DNA from 4 places in the Pseudanabaena sp. Chao 1811 genome. Region 3 is predicted to be linked to each of the others. Evidence: predicted binding sites of a transcription regulator. Region 3 holds the regulator's gene; each other region holds the start of a gene.
What was found. Region 3 encodes HrcA, which represses chaperone genes, less so after heat shock. Its sites were predicted from a motif close to TTAGCACTCNNNNNNNNNGAGTGCTAA; they were not measured.
Positions count from the first base shown of each region.

Region 1: the regulator HrcA is predicted to act here: its motif matches at 3,514-3,540, upstream of NMG48_RS10110 (iron-containing alcohol dehydrogenase family protein).
Region 2: the regulator HrcA is predicted to act here: its motif matches at 1,665-1,691, upstream of NMG48_RS02375 (TolC family protein).
Region 4: the regulator HrcA is predicted to act here: its motif matches at 3,151-3,177, upstream of groES (co-chaperone GroES).

Region 1 is NZ_CP101416.1:2,209,603-2,214,769, reverse strand. It holds gene NMG48_RS10130 (biliverdin-producing heme oxygenase) at 1-240, shown strand, start outside; gene hemN (oxygen-independent coproporphyrinogen III oxidase) at 283-1,683, shown strand; gene NMG48_RS10120 (bacteriohemerythrin) at 1,880-2,323, shown strand; gene acsF (magnesium-protoporphyrin IX monomethyl ester (oxidative) cyclase) at 2,363-3,439, shown strand; gene NMG48_RS10110 (iron-containing alcohol dehydrogenase family protein) at 3,605-4,711, shown strand; gene NMG48_RS10105 (SufE family protein) at 4,743-5,167, opposite strand, start outside.
Region 2 is NZ_CP101416.1:501,529-506,695, forward strand. It holds gene NMG48_RS02375 (TolC family protein) at 1-1,535, opposite strand, end outside; gene NMG48_RS02380 (leucyl aminopeptidase) at 1,915-3,456, shown strand; gene NMG48_RS02385 (YbjN domain-containing protein) at 3,601-4,059, opposite strand; gene NMG48_RS02390 (eCIS core domain-containing protein) at 4,330-5,167, opposite strand, start outside.
Region 3 is NZ_CP101416.1:3,145,617-3,150,783, forward strand. It holds gene NMG48_RS14460 (protein phosphatase 2C domain-containing protein) at 1-1,852, opposite strand, end outside; gene hrcA (heat-inducible transcriptional repressor HrcA) at 2,320-3,384, shown strand; gene argZ (bifunctional arginine dihydrolase/ornithine cyclodeaminase) at 3,471-5,167, opposite strand, start outside.
Region 4 is NZ_CP101416.1:4,002,702-4,007,868, reverse strand. It holds gene NMG48_RS18415 (hypothetical protein) at 1-176, opposite strand, end outside; gene NMG48_RS18410 (class I SAM-dependent methyltransferase) at 320-1,072, opposite strand; gene NMG48_RS18405 (DevA family ABC transporter ATP-binding protein) at 1,116-1,901, opposite strand; gene NMG48_RS18400 (hypothetical protein) at 2,238-2,792, shown strand; gene groES (co-chaperone GroES) at 3,226-3,537, shown strand; gene groL (chaperonin GroEL) at 3,708-5,167, shown strand, end outside.

The DNA of each region.
Region 1 (5,167 bases), 940 kb from region 3:
GAAGCCAAGAAGGATTTTAAAGATAAATATCGTCAAGCTTTGGATTCCCTTGAGGTGGATGAGGCAACGGTTGAAAGAATTGTCGAAGAGGCAAATTATGCTTTTACCCTCAATCGGAATGTGGTTGATGAGTTAGAAGCAGATGTGAGAGCGGTCATTGATCCCCATGTATTTGAACTACTAACCAAACAGGATCGGGTTGGTAGTACCGAACGTCGTGGACATCCTGTAACGGTATAGCGAGTTTTCATTCAATATTTTTAATAAAGCTTATAAGATTTGATGAATACATTAGAGCAAACAGTTAAGTTCGACATTAACCTCTTACATAAGTACAACCAGCCCGTACCAAGATATACAAGTTATCCTCCTGCAACAGAACTCCACGAAAATTTTGAACAAATCGATTTTCGTGGAGCGATCGCTGCAGGAAACTTGCAGAAGACACCACTATCCCTCTATGCCCATATTCCCTTTTGTGATGCGCCCTGCTATTTTTGCGGCTGCAACACCGTAATTAGCACTCGCAAAGAAATTGCGGAACCCTATCTAGGATATTTGATTCGCCATATTGAGCAGGTTGCCGCAACGGTAGATCGCGATCGCCTCGTCCAACAAATGCACTGGGGCGGCGGCACTCCCAATTATTTCTCTTTCGATCAAGTGGAACGTCTGTGGCATTCTTTCCAAAAGCATTTTACCTTTGAGCAAGATGCCGAAATTTCCATTGAGGTCAATCCGCGATCGCTAACTAAAGAATATCTACAGGGCTTAAGAGATCTCGGCTTTAACCGTATTAGCTTTGGCATTCAGGATTTTAATCCCCAAGTTCAAGAAGCAGTCAATCGGATTCAACCTGAAGACATGCTCTTTGATGGAATGCGCTGGATGCGTGAAGTGGGATTTGAAGGCGTGAATGTGGATTTAATCTATGGATTGCCCTATCAAAACCTAGAGACATTCCATGAAACCCTCGCGAAAACCATTGCTCTCAATCCTGATCGCGTTGCCGTATTTAACTTTGCCTATGTGCCTTGGCTAAAGCCTTTACAAAAGAAGAAGATCGATCCCGCAACTTTGCCTTCCCCTGAAGAGAAGTTGCAAATCATGGAAATGACAATTGAAACTTTGACCAAGCATGGCTATGTGTTCATTGGTATGGATCACTTCGCTAAGCCCAATGATGAATTAGCGATCGCGCAACGTCAAGGAAAACTACACCGCAATTTTCAGGGATATACCACCAAGCCTGAGTCTGACCTCTTGGGATTTGGGATGACTTCGATCAGTATGCTGCAAAATGTCTATACCCAAAATCATAAGGGCTTGCAAGACTTTTACAAGGCGATCGATGCAGGTGAGTTACCCATCGAACGTGGTGTCAAGCTGAATGCCGATGACATTTTGCGTCGTTCCATCATTATGGAATTGATGTGTCAATTTGAACTTTCACAGAGGGAAATTGAATCTAAATATCATCTAACCTGCGATCGCGATTTTGGTAAATACTTTGCCGACGAACGCTTAAAGTTGCGCCAGTTAGAGGCTGATGGCTTGATTGAATTGAGACAAGACCACATTGAGGTTAAGCCTGCGGGAAGGTTGCTGATCCGTAATATTGCCTCGGTCTTTGATAGCTATCTCGTCAAAAACGAAACAGGCAGATTTTCTAAATCTATTTAACTGATGTTACGTGAAATAGATATCGCCCTCACCCCCCAGCCCCCTCTCCCATTAAGGGAGAGGAGGAGTAAGACTAAATTCTTGTTCCCCTCTCCCAAAAGGGGAGAGGGGCTAGGGGTGAGGGTCTTGTAAGCTTCCACATAACACCAGTGATTTAGCGCAAAGTGCTAAACCGATGTATCTATTATTAATTTCTATGACATTGACTTTGACGAAACCGATCGCTTATTGGCATACAGACTATGAAACTGGCAACTTACAGGTAGATCAAGAACATCAAGAACTCTTTGAAATCGTGAATGTTTTGCATGATGCCGTGGTCACAAAGCAGGACTTTGACACCATGTATGAAATCTTAAATCGCTTAGCTAGTCACACAGTTGAGCATTTTCAGACCGAAGAAACCTTAATGTTGTCCATCAATTATCCTGACTATGAGCGACATAAACAGACCCATGATCATCTCGTCAATAAGGTGTCTCATCTACTAAAGAAATTTCGCGATCGCGATGCCATTACTACCGATATCACCCAATTCCTGACTGAATGGCTGTCTCACCACATCAAGGGTGAAGACCAGAAGATGATTCGCTTCTTTCAAAAAGACAATTTTAATGAGAGCGCAAAGCGCTCTCATTAAAATCCAATATTTTTAAACTTTATATAACTAATTACTACTATGGTTTCTATCCAATCTAGACCCGAACCCGAACTCCTCCGTGATGGCATTAAAATTCCTGTTAAAGAAACTCTATTAACACCAAGGTTCTACACCACCGACTATGATGCGGTTGCCCAGATGGATACTTCTTCGCAACAGGCGGAACTTGAAGCTGTGGTCGAAGAACTGCGTACTGACTACAATCGCAATCACTTCAAGCGCGATAAGGAGTTTGAACAGTCTTGGGAACATATTGATGAGGAAACCCGCGCCGCCTTCATTGACTTTCTAGAGCGTTCTTGCACTTCCGAATTTTCAGGCTTTCTGCTGTTTAAGGAATTATCGCGTCAACTCAAAGATCGTAATCCTCTCTTATCGGAAGCCTTTAACCTGATGGCTAGAGATGAAGCACGCCATGCAGGCTTCTTAAATAAAGCAATGAAAGATTTTCATCTATCGCTGGATTTGGTCAATATGACGAAAAAACGCAGCTATACCTTCTTCAAACCAGAATGGGTAATTTACTCGGTTTACCTCTCTGAGAAAATTGGTTATTGGCGCTATATTCTCGTGCATTATCATATGCAGAATCATCCTGAAAACCGCTTCTATCCTCTTTTCAAATACTTTGAAAGTTGGTGTCAAGATGAAAATCGTCATGGCGATTTCTTTAAGGTGCTATTGCGATCGCAGCCCGATTTATGGGGAACATGGCAAGCCAAACTCTGGGCGCGTTTCTTCCTGTTGACCGTATTTGCCACCCACACAATCACTGTATTTGAACGGGCTGATTTCTATAAATCCATCGGTTTAGATGCTCGCCAATACAATAAGGACGTGGTGATCAATACTAACAAAACCTCGATCAGTGCCTTTCCTGCGGTATTAGATACCAGTCATCCCGAATTTTTCCCTAGATTAGAGAAATGTGCTGACTACAATTTCCAACTGATGGCAATTAATGATAGCGATCGCCCCCAATTTGTGAAGACCTTACAAAAATGGCCCCTATTCCTCGCAATTTTCTGGCAATTGCTACTGGTGTATCTACTCAAACCCATTGATGCTGAAGCTCAACGGGGCAAAGTTCATTAAAAATTAGCCTGAACTTATTTCACTAGAAATGATGACGCAAAGCGTCATCATTTCTAGTACAGAGGGTTGTCTCTGTACCTCTCTTGCTTGAAAAGCGCTATAAAATTGGCAGATTTAGAAGTGGAAGAGATAGAATAAAACTTATGTTTACCATGTCTTAACCTGATGTCAGACACACTTACGGTGGAAGCATTACCGATTTTAGCGATCGCACCAGCCCAACTTTTACGGGGAAACGGGATTTTAGCGCAACTCCCGAAATATTTGTCACGCTATGGGAATAAAGCTCTAGTCATTGCTGGGGAAACCGCAGGTCAAGTTACTGCAAGCTATTTCCAAAATACCGATCGCGAAATTATCCATGCACCAGCGATCGCCGATTGCAGTGATGCAAATTTAGCAATGCTGCGTCGCCTCGTCCAGCAGGAAAATCCCCATGTGATTGTCGGTATTGGTGGTGGCAAAGTCCTTGATACTGCGAAATTAGTCGCCCATCAATGTCAGTTACCGATTGTCACCGTACCGACCACTGGTGCAACCTGTGCCGCATGGACAGCCCTTAGCAATGTCTATGATGCTCATGGAGCCTTTGATTATGACGTGACCCTCGATCGCTGTCCTGACATGATGTTTGTGGACTATGACGTAATCGCTACGGCTCCCAAGCGCACCCTCGTCTCAGGCATTGGCGATGCGATCGCCAAATGGTACGAGTCCTCCGTCAGTAGTGGCAGTAGCGAGAAAACGATGGTCATCGCCGCCGTACAAGAAGCAAGAATCCTGCGTGATATTTTGTTTCAAAAGTCTGCCGAAGCGATCGCTAACCCCAATAGTCAAGCATGGCGCGAAGTTGTCGATGCATCGGTATGTCTTGCGGGTGCGATCGGTGGGATCGGTGGCGCAAATTGTCGCACTGTCGCCGCCCATGCGGTTCACAATGCATTAACGCATCTGCATCAAACCCACGGCACATTGCATGGCGAAAAGGTTGCCTATGGCATTTTGGTGCAATTGCGTCTAGAGGAATTTCAAGGCAATCAACTCGCTGCTTCGTCGCGGCATCAATTGCTGAAGTTTTATCAAGAGATTGGCTTACCGACCACCCTTGCCGATCTCGGCTTAAGTCAAGTCACTCTTGCCGAATTAGAACATATTGCCGCGATCGCCTGTCAGCCCAATTCCGATATTCATCGCTTACCCTTCACTGTTTCCCCTAGCCAAGTTCTGGCGGCGATGGTTTCTACTACCAGTCCAATTACCGCCACCGTCTAAATAAAAAGCCTCGCAAAGCGAGGCTTTTTATTTAGCGAACACTGGGTAATTCAATTTCGATCGCCTGTTGTTGCATTTTTTTGAAGACGTTATAAAAGCCATTGGCGCGAGATGGCGTAAGGCTGGCGACTAAACCTGTGTCTTTAATAAAGTCGGGTGTGAGCAACTCAATTTCCTTTTGGGTTAAGCCGCCCATACAGACCGATAGCAAACCGACAAATCCTTTACTAATCAGCGCATCCGAGTCACCTGCAAATACGACTCGCTCGTTGGTATCTAATTTCGCTACCACATATACCTGTGATACACATCCCTGCACTTTGTTTTCAGGGGTTTTGAGAGTTTCGGGAAATGCTTCGAGTTTCTTCCCGTATAAAATCAGTTGCTCATAACGTAGCTTTGGATCGGAGAGCCTCTGAAATCGCTGGACAATGCGATCGATGGCTTCAGGTAAAT
Region 2 (5,167 bases), 2.1 Mb from region 3:
CGATTAACATCGGCACGGGTGAAGTCGGACTCAGCCGTAAGTACCTCAAGCTGTGTACCCACACCTGCATCCAGACGCAAACGTGCTAAACGAAGAGCTTCTTCAGCTTGTTTGACAGCTTTTGTGGCAGTTTCAATTTGCTGGAATCGCGATCGCTGATTGATATATGCCGACTCCACATCAAAACGGGCTTGACGGGCAGCTTGTTCAAATTTACTTTCGGCAATGGCTTGATCGGCTTTAAATTGGTCAACTTGGGCAGCCGTTTTGCCACCGTCATAGAGAGTCCAGTTTAAGGTTGCACCAATCTGGTAGCCAGTACCGATCCCACCACCACTGGTAAATTCTGATGCAGTATTGACATTGGCAAATAGACTCACCTGTGGACCAAGTCTCGCTAAGGCAGCATTGGCATTATTACGGGCAACTTCCCTTTGTAATTTCTGAGTATCTAGTTCAGCTCGATTGCGTACTGCCAATAAGATTGATTCTTCTAAGGGTAATTTCCACTCAGCTACAGGGGCAATTTTATCCGCAGCCGTAATTTCCACCGTAGGCGGATAGTTGAGTTGACGTGCCAATTCCCGTCTTGCTACTAATTGTGCTGCCTCGGCATTTAACAAATCTTGTCTAGCATTTGCAAGGGAAACCTCAGACTGGAGGACATCAAATTTTGTACCAACCCCTGCCCGTTCCCTTGCTTGGGTATCTTGTAAACTTTTTTCGGAGTTTTTTACTGCTTGACGTTGAATGCGAATGGTTTCATCAGCATTTTGTAGATTGTAATAGGCAGTCACAATACTCAAGCGCACCACTTGTCTAGCTTGATTGAGATTGGACTCAGCAATGCGTAGGTTATTTTCCGCCGCCGCGATCGTTGCATCATTTACGCCAGAGTCGAAAATATTGTAATTAATCCCCAAAGTACCCGTAAGGGGATTACTGGTGGTTTTGTTTGAGGTGAAATTGTTATTGCTATTGTTGATAATATTCAGACGCGATTGGGCAGAATCACTATAGCTATATTGGACTGTACCTGAAACCGTTGGCGATCGCCCCGCTTCCGCAGCCTGTAATGCCGCACGCGCCTTGTCTATAGCAATTCTGGCTTGAATCCAGTCGGAGTTTGTTTTTTCAGCTAACTCAAGCACTTCTTCGAGAGTAACGGGCTTGGTACGTTCTAACTTAACTTGACTAGGAGTAGTGGGCACAACTAGCGTCTGTTCAGGATCTAATTGTCCAGAATTAGTGACACCAGAAGTAGGTATCACTATTGCGGGTTCTGTAGAGCTAATCAGGGTTGGTAATTGCGGAGATTTTGCCGTCTCTGAAGTATTAGCTTGAGATGCAGCAGCAACTTTTAATGGGGTCAATTCTTGAGCATTGGCTGTCCAAGCTGGAATCAGAAGCGATAAACTCGCACCAAGCGTCAACCAACTGGAAGAAATTCGCATAATCTTAATCTGTAACTCCTCAGATTTAAACAGCAGCCAACATAACTTACTTGAAGCATGTTCTGATAGTACATGTGTCACAATCATCATCCAATTGGGTAAAGATGTGAAAATATGTCCTTAATTTAATAGAGATTGTAGTATAAAGCCATAAATGCAGAATTGCTTCATGAACTTGCCAAGTAATAGCAATTTTTCCAGTCAAGCTACATAGCACTTTTCAAGCAAGAGAGGTACAGAGAGTTGTGGGACACAACCCTCTCCTTCACTAGATTTGTATAGGCTATAAACCCTCTACAAATACTTTTCTTTGAAGCAAAGCCAAATAATGCTTGAGTAATCAAATCCCAAAAGTATTGATAGCGGTGCTATCAATCTTTTGCGTTGTATATCCTCAGTAAAACTTGCATTGCTGTATATATATTAGGTATATAGCCAAAACCTACAGACTATATACAAAATGAAAATTCTTACATCAGAAACTGCGACCCAGCTTTGGCGGGGAGATGCCCTTGCGATCGCTGTTTTTGCGAAACCCAAAGATCCTAATGAGAAAACTAATGAGCAAGTAGAGGGTCAAGTAACTAAAACATTAGAGCTGTCAGAGACCCTCAAGCAGTTAGATATGAAAGTCTTAGCTTGCACCCTAACGGATTTGATTACGGAGGGAGAGTTTACTGGAGAAAGCGGGACATCGGTTAGTGGTCGTGTCGGTGTTGACTATGCGGTGCGTAAGGTAATTTTGATCGGCTTAGGTGATCCTGCGAAGGCAAATGCGGATGAATGGCGCAAAGCTGCTGCTACAGCCGTCAAATGGGCAAATAAGGAAAAAGCACCCAGTTTAGCGATCGCTTTTCCTGAATATAACCAAGATGTCAGTGCGACAACTCAGGCGATCTCCGAAGGGTTGTTACTCGCGGCTCACCAAGATAAGCGCTTTAAGTCCAAAAACAATCAACCTTGGCGCGTCGAACGGGTGGAAATCGTGGAAACGAAACCTGAAATCGCCAATCCTGCGATCGCCAAAGCACAACAGATCGTTGATGGCGTAATTTTGGCACGGGAACTAGTATCGGCTCCTGCCAATGTCGTGACCCCAATTACATTGGCGGAAACTGCCGTGGCGATCGCCGCCGAATCCGAGCATTTCACTGCCAAAATCCTTGAACAAGCTGAATGTGAAGCTCTGGGCATGGGCGCATTTCTCGGTGTAGCTAGAGCTTCGGACATTCCGCCCAAATTTATTCACCTCACCTACAGCAACGGTACGCCGAAGCGCAAATTAGCGATCGTCGGTAAGGGCTTAACCTTTGACTCTGGTGGTTTGAATCTAAAAACGGGCATCGGTAGCAGCATCGAACTGATGAAAACCGATATGGGAGGTTCCGCCGCCGCATTGGGTGCAGCCAAAGTGATCGCCCATCTGCAACCCACTGATATCGAAGTGCATTTCATCGTCGCTACTTGCGAAAATATGGTCAATGGTAGCGCCATGCGTCCGGGGGATATCCTCACGGCTTCCAATGGCAAAACCATTGAAGTGAATAATACCGATGCTGAAGGTCGCTTGACCCTTGCCGATGCGCTTGTCTATGCCGATAAGTTAGGTGTTGATGCGATCGTCGATCTTGCCACGCTGACAGGTGCTTGTGTGGTTGCCCTTGGGGAAGATATTGCAGGTATGTGGTCGATTGATGATGACTTTGCCGAGGCGATCGCTAAAGCTGCTAAGGATGCAGGTGAGAAGTTCTGGCGGATGCCCCTCGAAAATCCCTACTTCGATCAGTTGAAGTCGGTGGTGGCAGATTTCAAAAATACAGGTTCTCGAGCAGGTGGTGCGATTACGGGTGCTTTATTCTTGAAGCAATTTGTGGAAAAGACTAAGGCATGGGCGCACCTTGATGTGGCGGGGCCAGTTTGGACTGAACGCGAGTCGGGTTATAACAATGCTGGTGGTACAGGTTTTGCAGTTCGCACTTTGGTGAATTTAATTATCAATTAACTAGTGTTACGTGGAAGTCTGTAAACCCCTCACCCTTATTCCCTTCTCCTGAGGTAGAGGGAAAGAAGAAAATTATTTTTTCTCCCCTTCTCCTATGGGAGAAGGGGTTGGGGATGAGGACAGGTCTTCTCTCTGCGTAACAAATTAAACTTCATTTTCAATTTTGGCGATCGCTTCTAGTGGTGTTACTGCGCCATAAGCAACGGCAGTGATTCCTGGCAAATACTGATCCATCATCACGGCATTGGTATAGACTAGCCGCTTAATCAAATTAAAATCTAAATGACTACCTTCTACGTCAATACTAGTTTTAAAACGAATTTCGCCATCCTCCAGATCAAACTCAAAGTTGCCAATTACGAGGTCGAAATTTGCTCTAGTGAGAAACTCTGATATATCCTGACGCTTAAGCTCTGGAATATGAATTGGACAAAGGGAATAGAAGACAAATTGAGCAGGTGATTCGCGGGTCTCTCCATAGCAGCGCCATTGTCCATGCTCGCCACCAAAGTTTGTGTAAAAGGCTGTCTCATCCTCATGTTTCTCAATATGCCAATTGTCTTGCTTAAAAAAGTTTGTGACTGCCTCAAACACTGATTGCATGGTAGAAAATCCTGTAAAAACCTTGATAATATTGTATCGTCCGCGATCTTATGAATATCAATCATTGTACAAAGATCTGATTGATTGAAGTTCTAACCTCTCTGTACCATTCTTGATTGCTTCTAAAACTCTCTTTTCAACATCTTGAAAATCTTTGGATTGAAAGCTCTGATCTTGTCATAATCTTTGCTTTTTCCTCAAATCTCTAGTTTTTTAAGGTTTTGAAAGACTGAACGCACTTCTCCAAACACAAAGATTTTCTGAAATTCTTTAGGAGAGAGCCATGAATCCATATTTTTTACGTAGTAACTTCTCTTTACCATTGTTGATTGCTTTGAGAACCTTTGCTTCAGCCTCTTGGAAATCTTCGGGTTGATATTTCTGATCATTTGCTGATCCTGTCTTTTCCCTCAAATCTCCAGTTTCTTTGAGGTCTCGGAAGGCTGCATGGACTTCTCCAGATATAAAGATTTCCTGTAATTCCTTAGGGGAGAGTCCCGCTTTGATTCCCTGTTTAGTTGCGATCAGGTGTAACTTCATCAATTCCCAAGACTCATCTGGAATCATCTTCTCGGTTAACTCAGGTGCAAACCTACTAATCTCTTCTACTTTACCTTTTAAGTGTGTGATCACCTGATCTGGGTTAAGTTGTTCCGCTAGTATCTGAAACTCCTCTGAGAATGGCGCTTTAGCTGCTTTCTGTTGAGACCAAGCTAAATTATTGCCATTCTTTTGATTTACTTCATATCGATCTAATGTAGGCAGCATCTCACCTTGATCTACTGGGCGTAATTTTCCTTGTTTATCAAAGACTAAATTGCCTCCATGTCGATCATAATTTCCAGTCATCAAGTCAAAGAATGCGATCTTCTGCACTTCGTCTTGCCGCTCTGGAGTATCGACTTCCTGCTCTGTTCGGAGTTTTTCACCCCCTTCCTCTAGGAGTTTATTGTAAGTATATTTAATATCTACTTGTTCTTGCCATACCCCAATCTGTTCAGGCATTTCCGCTTCAATTTTTGCAAGAGCTACATTCTTCTTCTTATTCTTGTTCCAATTTATTCCTGCATGAGCAAATTCCTCACTAGATAAAACTGCTAAGCCTGTT
Region 3 (5,167 bases):
CCTTTACTTGAGGAAATTGCAGCGCCGCAAAACCGCTACCGAGCAATAGAGCAACTAAAATCAAAATGATCATAAATGCTTTATTGGTCTGTCTTGGGAGTCCCAGTTCTGTTTTTGCGGAGTCCATATCATCCATATCAAATCCAGCAGCATCTGTGCTAGATTCAGCAACATCTGCGGCAGTTTCCGAATTATCAGTAATAGGTTCTGTCGTCACTAAAGCTCCTGCTGCATCCACCGCATGATCAGGATTAGGCAAGATATCTTCAGTATCGGCATCATCTTCGTCATCGGAAGCGGTGATCTGCTCAACCATATCCTCATTAGGATCGGGCGGTGCAAAACGACAGCGCATCAGGGCGACGGTAATGTTGTCATGACCATTTAGCTCATTAGCCTGATCGATGAGATCTTGGCAGCTCCGATCAAGAGATTTATCTTCGGTCAAAATTGGCAGCAAATATCTTTCATAAAGCTGCTCAACCCGATCAAAGTCACTTAAGCCATCGGAGCAGAGAAGTAGCACGCAATCTTCATCAATAAAAAATCTTTGCACCCTTGGGACAAGCATATCGGAACCTCTAGTTCCTAAAGCCTGAATTAAGGCTCCACCATCAATGCGTTGTGAGGAGTAGGCGTAAAAGTTGTATCCCAATGTGGTTTCGCGAGTTGCCACATCATCATCGAGGGTGACTTGACGTAAATTATTTTTACTGACGCAATAGAGACGACTATCGCCCACATGCACCACATATACTTCATTACTAGGATGTCCGTGGGGATGGGGTATCACTGCCATTACCAAAGTTGTCCCCATCCGTTGTTGGGCATGACGTTGCTGTTGATCGTTGATGGCAACAATTTGATTGTTGACAACGCGAGCCACCATTTCTAATTGGGCAATAAACCCTTGGGCGGAAAAATCAGGATCATTCTCTGCTTGATGCAGCAGGGTTTTTAGTTGCTGCTCGAGGGTCTTGATTGCCAAGGAGCTTGCAACTTCTCCGCCATCATGTCCACCCAAACCGTCACAGACGATCGCTAGACGATCGCGCAGACTCTCAGCCTGTTCAGTCCGTTTTTGGCGCTTAATGTCAGGATAGCAAGCGTCCTCGTTATGGTCACGCTGTTGACCAACATCAGTAGCACTAGCAATGCGTACTGTGAGCGGTTGCTCCTGCATGATCTTTAATGACAACTGATCGAGATAGGCGATCGCTGTATTTACGTCATATTCCCCTCGTCCCAAACTATAGAAAAACTCAGCGATCGGCTCGGCAATTTCGGGCTTAGCCAGATCTAGCCACTGTACCCAAATGTCTCCTAATTGCGAGATATGTACCGCCGATACATCCGCTTGCAATTCCAACAGGCGCACCCACATCCCATCAACCCTGACCAATTTGGGTTCAATCAAAGTGCGCGTCATATTTTGTTCGGCGAGGGGTTCCCAGAGATTGAGGACTTGCCAGAGCAAATTAATTTGCCTTAACGCCGATGCTTTTCCCCAACTCTCAGCTAAGGTCGGACAAAGATTGCCTTGGCGATCGATGGGGACATTTTCTAATAAAAAGATTTCTGAAAGGTTTAGCTCTTCACCTAGCAACAGCAAACCATAGGGACGCGGTAAATGTAGGCTTAATCGTGATAGCTTCAGGTAAGACACTACATAAGTCTGAAATTCAAGGGGTAACTCAGGTAGTGTGAACGCATCTGTGTCAACGACAATTTGCGAGGACAGGACACGGTAGCGATCGCCAAGTAGAGATGCAGGGGGAAATGCTTCGGTATCTAGTCCGACAGCCCAAAGATATTGCTGCTCAACTGCCGTAGTTTGCTCTTGATTTTCCATGAAGATGTTAGTACTTACCAAACTCAATGGTGAATATATAGATGAAGCTAGGGTATGTCTAAGACATAACAGTATGGACTGATATTATCTGAGAAACTACAGTATTAAATGTTTGGTCTATTTCTTCAAGAGACATTTGGCTATTGTAGCGAAACAAAGTCACAAATTTAGTGGATTTTGCGATGTTTCATGTACTGCCAATCGACAAAGTATGAAGGTCAATCCAACTTACCACTGGATTTCTTGAGAATCTAGGTATGGTAATGGTTAAACTCTTAAGTTATAGAAGTTAAATTTAACAATAAAAACTTAATACTTACTTAATACTTGTTTAATACCTATTTTTATTCTGCTTATTTTTTAATTTATTTTTGCAATTTACATTCAATTTTTATCAAAAAACCTTTATTTATTACCTCTTAGTTAACTCTTAGTACTTTTCTAACATTATTTCTTTACCACAGACTATGAACCCTCAACTTACCCATCGTGAACAAAAAGTCCTTTGGGCAACCATCGATCACTATATTCAAACAGCAGAACCTGTTGGCTCCAAGGCGTTGGTATCTGAGTATGACTTTGATATTAGCCCTGCCACAATCCGCAATGTGATGAATATGCTCGATCGCATTGGTTTGTTATATCAACCCCATACTTCGGCAGGGCGTGTTCCCTCAGACTCTGGCTATCGTGTCTATGTAGATAAGCTGATCGATCCTGCTAGCGAACTCACCTATAGTACCCACCAATTTCTCGCCAGCAAAAGCGATCGCCTTGGCAAGTCCAGCCTTGATGGCGTAATGCGTGATGTTGCTCAAATTTTGGCGACCCTAAGCGGTTGTATTGCTGTAATTACTGCCCCAAATATGCAAAAAATGCGAATTAGGCATTTGCAATTAGTCATGGTCGATGAACGAAAGATCATGGCGATCGCTGTTAGTGACACTTACCACACTGCCTCGGTGACGATGGATTTACCTAGTGAAACAAAGCCAGAGGTATTAGAAGGGGAATTAAATATTCTCAATAATTTTTTAAATGAGCATTTACGGGATAAAAACTGGTCAGACTTAAATAACGCATTGCAATGGGACGATCTTGATCGCCAGTTTCAGCAATATGCAGTGTTATTGCAGCAGTCCTTACAGCAACTGATGAAATTATGTGATCGCACAGCTTTGGGACAAATGTTTATTAGTGGCTTAACGGAGTTATTACGTCAACCAGAGTTTTCTAATTTGCAACAGGTGCAAAATATTGTGCAGTTACTCGAAGCTGATCGCGCTTCGTTGATGGCTCTGATTGTCGATCAACCTAGCCCCTCTGCAAATTCAGTCAGTATCAGAATCGGTTCCGAAATCTCTATTGAGCCAATTCAGAACTGTACTTTTATCTCTAGTACCTATCTCTGTGATGATAAACCTGTAGGAACGGTTGGAGTTCTCGGCCCAACCCGTTTGGGTTATACAAGAGCGATCGCTTCAGTACAGGCCGCAGCATTGCATCTCACTGACGCGATTAGTAAATGGTAGAACTTTGGGTAGGGATGGGCGGCGCTTTGCGCCGCCCATCCCTACCTACCATACAAACCCTGAAATAGCAGGGCTTGTATTTTGAATTAGGCAGCGATCGCTACAGGACTATCGAGCTTTTTCAATTGCTGAACGAGGAGACTGAGGAAGAGCCCGACATCGGTGACTACGCCGACGGACTCTACGGAACCGCGATCGGAGAGTTTCGTCACAACGGCGGGATTGATATCAACGCAAACCATCTTTACACCTGCGGGAGTCATATTGCCTACACCGATGGAATGCAGCATTGATGACAGCATCAAGATCATATCGGCATTGCGAATTTGTTCGCTATAGAGGCGTTGGGCTTCTAGCAAATCCATCACCGTGTCAGGTAAAGGTCCATCATCACGAATGGAACCAGCTAGAACAAACGGAACATTATTCTTGACACATTCGTACATTACGCCAGTCTTCACAAAGCCTGCTTCCACTGCTTTGTGGATGCTGCCATAGCGACGGACGGAGTTAATCACTTTGAGGTGATGGCGATGTCCACCCTTGACACTGACACCACGCTTGAGGTCAACACCGAGGGAAGTTCCCATCGAGGACTGTTCCATATCATGGACAGCGATCGCATTACCACCGAGCATCGACTGCACATAACCTTCACGAATCAAGTAGGCAAGGTGAGGAGCGCCACCAGTGTGTACAACTACGGGACCACAGGAGACAACTAACTTGCCACCGCGATCGCGAATTTGGCGCAGTTCCCATGCGATCTGTTCGACGACAAGTTCGACACGACGTTCGCTAGATACACCTGCACCCATGAAGGAAAATTCTTCTTTCTTGGCATTGTCTCGTGCTTCAGGTTTACGAACTGTCCGTACGCCATCGTAACCAACTACGACGCGATCGCCTACGACTAAATCACGCAAGAGCTTACAGGTGGCAGTTTTGCCATCGGGACTAATCGCGATCGCCGCATCCATCCGTTGATTAGTGCAACGAATCCATTCACCATCGACACAGGCATCGGTGGGATAGATGGTGGTGACATAAAAGTCATCGGGGGCAACGCCATCTTGGAGGACTGGCTCAAGATTGGCATCGGAGGTATCGCGATCCTGTAGGACTGCACCAATTTCAATCAATTCGCCCATGATGGTTTCCATGAGGTCATGGGATGGGGCAGAAATGCGAATCCTTGCTAAGGATGTACTTTGTCTCTGTTCACCAAGATTAAATTCTAAAACTTGGAAGCTACCACCATTATCAGTAACTAGATCGAGCGCCCGATTGATAATTCCAGAATCCAGTAGATGTCCTGTTAATTCGACAATTCTTGCTTCAACACCACTAGGCTCAAGATCAGGCTGTTCACTAGTAATGGGAACTTCAACAGTTCTGAGGGTTAAGCATTTAGCGGCTCCACCTGCTTTGAGGAATTCCGTAAGCGGTGTTTCGATCACATTAAAGCCAGCCTTCGTAATGCGCTGTTTTAAGCCATCGCTAATTTTGTTCATGACAACATTGCGATCGACATTTACAGCATTACAAGCAAAGTTCACCGCATCGGCTTCCTCAATGGCAATCCGCTTTTCCGCAGGAACCCGCATCTCAATCAAACGATTAGAATAGGAATCAAAGGCAGGAGGATAGTAAAGTAAATAGCCATCGGTTAATGGGCAGAAGCAGGTATCTAAATGATAGAAGCGATTATCAATGAGGCGTAGAGATAGTACTTCTACATCTAACCATTTTGCGAGATAAGGATGAGCATCTAGTTCTGAAC
Region 4 (5,167 bases), 860 kb from region 3:
TTTTGGTCTTCACTTGACAAGTCATCCCATTCAGGAAAATCCAGTCCGTCATCCCAATTTTCTTCATTCCAGCCTAACTGTGTCCAGAGTTCTTGCTCAGCACTGGTCAGATCGCTCCAACTGAGTTCACTCCAAAATTCATTAGGATCGCCAGTTACTTTACGGATTGTAGTCATAGAAAGTTTGCTCTCAAATTAGAGTTCATCTAGATTTCATCATAGGTTTTGCTAGCTTCGAGAAGCAACAGTTAAAATTTAACCTTTGAACACAAGGAACAATAGAGGTCACACAAAGTGTGACCTCTATTGTTTAGTAGAGACTATTTAGTTACAAAAAAGACTCTCTCTTCTTTGATTAAGCCAAATTTATTTTCTTGACCACCAAATAACTGGTCATCTTTGATCCACTCAAAAACATCGACTTTAAATCCAACCTGCTTCAAGCGATCGCAGTAATCATGGCTATAAATGCGGACATGATCAGATTGTCCAAAGGCTTGCTCACGTTGCTCTGGTGTAATCATCGTGGCATCTTCGTAGGTTTGGGCGATCGCATAGGAAATTGGGACTTGTAAAATCGCCCAACCATTAGGCTTTAAGACTCGATACAGCTCCGACATCGCCAGATGATCATCAATAATATGCTCTAAAATGTGATTGCAAATAATCGCGTCAAATGTAGCCTCCTCCCAAGCCATATTGGTAATATCCATCTTGACCATTACCCTTTCTAGATAAAGATCGGCTGATAAATAATCAATATTTTTCTGCTGTCTCAAGATGTTTTCCAGTTTGAGTTCTGGAGCCATGTGTAGCAATTTTGTAGGCTGTTCAAAAATATTAGTTTTGTTTTTTAAGTACAAATAAACTAATCGTTCGCGATCAAGTGATCCACAGTTAGGACAGAGGGCATGATCGCGTTGCCCACCCCCAATAATGCTTTTTTCTTTCAGTACGGGAAAGTCCAGACCAAAAGGTAAAAATGTTTCTAAACTAGAATCACAGAGTGGACAGTGGTATCGAAACCCAGAGTTGCTTTGAAAGTCAGTTGAATTATTTTTTAAATCTTGCATGAAGTTGATCGTTCACTAGGAATGACAGGACAAAGCGCCATCATTACAGCATAAATGTACGTGACTCACCATTGACAGCACTTAGCATCGTGTCATTGACCACATTATCTGATTCCAAATTGCCATCGACTAAGTTCACAATGCGGTCAGCCACATCAAGGATACGGTTATCATGAGTCACCATCAAAATCGTGATATTTTCTTCCTTTGCCATTTTTTGCATCAGTGTCACCACATCACGCCCAGATTTTTTGTCCAGTGCTGCCGTTGGCTCATCTGCGAGAATTAACTTTGGACGATTGACCAAAGCACGAGCGATCGCCACCCGTTGCTTTTGTCCACCCGATAGCTCATGGGGTTTATAGTCAATGCGTTGTCCTAGCCCCAGCGCTGTTAAAATTTCGGCAGCCTTATTGGAAGCTACTGCATTTCCGCCCTCATGCTGAAACAAATCCGTAGACATCATCACATTTTGCCTTGCGGTTAATGAGTGAAAGAGATTGTGGGCTTGAAAGATAAAACCAATATTTTTGCGAATCTGTACTAACTTTTTAGGATGGAGATTTCTGAGTTCTTGTCCTAAAACTTGTAGACTCCCATCTTGAATTGTGCGTAAAGCCCCAATCAATGTCAAAAGCGTTGTTTTGCCTGAACCAGAAGGACCTGTCAAAATTACAATCTGCCCAGGATAGACATCTAAATTGATGTCAAACAAAACCTGCTTAAATAAATCACCTTCGCCATAGTGAAAATTTAAGTTGCGGATTTTAATTGATGGTTCCGTATGAGCAAGAACTGATGATGAAGGCGCGTAAGGAGTTTCAAGCATAGTCTAGTAACCTATAGACAAAATAAGTATAGCTATAGCCATTTGAGTTAGGACATAAAACCTCAAAAAGATTGGGAACGCTTTACTCTGCAATTCTCTTTGGGGTTTTGATTTTGTTCTAAGCGGTTTATGGAATTGCACCGAAAAGGGTTGCGATTCCATAAACCAAAACATCTACAAAGGCTTGGGGACTGCTATATAGCTTAGGTAAATGAAAAAATAAAAGATTTGTTCAGATTATTTATGAAGCTCTCAGACTATATTAACTATATGATAGGCATATTTATTGACTGCCTACAGCAACTCAATTTGATTATTTATCAAAGGTTCTAAACCATGGCATCTCGAACCTTAGTCAAAAATTATCTTGCTCAATGGATGCAGATGGGCAAAACCGTAAGTCTATCAAGCCAAAGCAAGCAGGTTCATATCTATCAAATTTTGAAGGGTGAAAGGTATTCCACCATATTTAACAATCTCTGGGATGAGATTAGTACGACCAAAGCGAACGAAGCATATTTAAGTGGTACTGACCAAACAATTAGCGACCTACTTAGCAATCAATGGGAAATAATTGCCTGTGCTCGTTGTAATTTACTTGTACCAACCTTGGGGGTAGGTCCTCGTACACCCGTTTGCTGTCCCTGTGATGATTTACCCAATCATCCCAATCTTGATCTGGTCTCACCACATATACCAGTACAGCTAGTCACACATTTGGAGGCTCTATGCGATCGCTTAGAGAAAAAGCCTACCGAGGATGAGCAATTGTCTAACAATATTCCTGATGATGTGACCTACACTTCTGAAGAAGAGGACAAGCAAACCATCCACAATCTCAGAACCTCAGTCCTAAAATTAATCAAAACAAATGCCTCAGAACGGTTGTAGGAAAATTGCTAATTAACGTCAGTTCGAGTTAAGCTGGCAAATTTAAAAAAAACAAAAGTAAAAGCCTTGCTATGCAAGGCTTTTACTTTTGTTTTTTGAGAGAGAGTTTGCTACGCAAACTCTCTCTCAAAACCCGTTTTAAATTATCCCGAACTCGCGTTAATTACAGCAGTTTTCGATCAAAAGAACCCCCAAGAAAACTTTATAAAAGCGTTGCAAAGCAACGCTTTTATAAAGTTTTCTTGGTTCGGATTTGGGCGCTTAGCGCTGTAAATTGGCAATAAAACCTAGTTGTGTTGGCTTGTCTACCTTCAGTTCGGTAAACCACACTATAGACATTGCAACCCTTTCGGTTAAATTAGCACTCAGTCACCTAGAGTGCTAAAACACTCTAGACAAAGCCTCAAAATGCTAGTCCAATGAGTGAATACCTATGGCAACAACCACATTAAACGTAACAACTGTAAAGCCTTTAGCCGATCGCGTGTTTATCAAAGTAAGCGCTAAAGAAGAAAAGACCGCAGGTGGTATTTTCCTACCTGAGACCGCAAAAGAAAAGCCCCAAGTTGGCGAAATTGCAGCAGTAGGTCCTGGCAAACTTGATGACAAAGGTGTTCGCCAAGCCCTCGAAGTTAAAGTTGGAGACAAAGTTCTTTACTCCAAATATGCTGGCACTGACATCAAACTCGGCTCTGATGAGTATGTATTGCTAGCCGAAAAAGATATTTTAGCGATCGTTTCATAGTTTAGCTGTTGGCTATTAGCTGTTAGCTGTTGGCTTCTAGCTAATCTAGCGATCTGCTAATTATCAAGAGAATTAAAGAAAATTATCTTCTTTCAAAAAAGCTAACCGCTAAAAGCTAAAAGCTAATAGCCCAAATCAAAAATCATCTAGTCCTTAAACCACTAAAAATTATGTCTAAGAAAATTATTTACAACGAAGATGCACGTCGCGCCCTTGAGCGTGGTATGGATATTTTGGCGGAGTCCGTTGCTGTGACTCTTGGTCCTAAGGGTCGTAACGTAGTTCTTGAGAAGAAATTTGGTTCTCCTCAAATCGTTAATGATGGTGTCACCATTGCTAAGGAAATTGAACTAGAAGATAACGTTGAAAATACTGGTGTAGCTTTGATTCGTCAAGCTGCTTCTAAGACTAACGATGCTGCTGGTGATGGAACCACCACTGCAACCGTATTGGCTCATGCCATTGTTAAGGAAGGTCTGCGTAACGTAGCGGCTGGTGCTAACTCGATCGCTCTTAAGCGCGGTATCGATAAGGCAACTACTTTCTTGGTTGGCAAGATCAAGGAACATGCTAAGCCCATTGAAGATTCTAAGGCGATCGCTCAAGTTGGAACCATCTCTGCTGGTAATGATGAAGAAGTCGGCGCAATGATCGCTCAAGCGATGGACAAGGTTGGTAAGGAAGGTGTGATTTCCCTTGAAGAAGGTAAGTCCATGGTAACTGAACTCGAAGTTACCGAAGGTATGCGCTTTGATAAGGGCTATATCTCTCCTTACTTCGTTACCGATGCTGAGCGTATGGAAGCTTCCTTTGAAGAACCCTTGCTCTTGATCACCGACAAGAAGATTGCCCTCGTGCAAGAACTAGTACCTGTACTTGAGCAAGTTGCTCGTGCTGGTCGTCCTTTGATCATCATTGCTGAAGATATCGAGAAAGAAGCTCTAGCAACTCTCGTCGTCAACCGTCTCCGTGGCGTTCTCAACGTTGCTGCCATCAAGGCTCCTGGATTTGGCGATCGCCGCAAGGCAATGCTCGAAGACCTTGCTATCCTCACAGGCGCTCAAGTCATTACCGAAGATGCTGGTCTCCGTCTTGATTCCGTTAAGATTGATCAACTCGGTAAGTCTCGCCGCGTAATCATCACCAAGGACAGCACCACCATTGTTGCTGACGGTAACGAAGCCGCAGTTAAGACCCGTGTTGAGCAAATCCGTCGTCAAATCGAAGAAACTGAATCTTCCTACGACAAGGAAAAACTCCAAGAGCGTTTGGCTAAGCTCTCTGGTGGCGTAGCAGTAATCAAGGTTGGTGCTGCAACTGAAACCGAAATGAAGGATCGTAAGCTTCGTCTCGAAGATGCAATCAATGCAACCAAGGCTGCTGTAGAAGAAGGTATTGTCCCCGGTGGTGGTACAACCTTGGCTCACCTTGCTCCTGAGTTATTTACTTGGGCAAATGCTAACTTGACTGGCGAAGAGTTGACTGGTGCAATTATCGTTTCTAAGTCTTTAGCTGCTCCCGTTAAGCGCATCGCTCAAAACGCAGGCTTTAACGGCGCAGTAATCGCTGAAAATGTACGCGAAAAGTCATTTAATATTGGCTTCAATGCTGCTACTGGCGAATTTGAAGA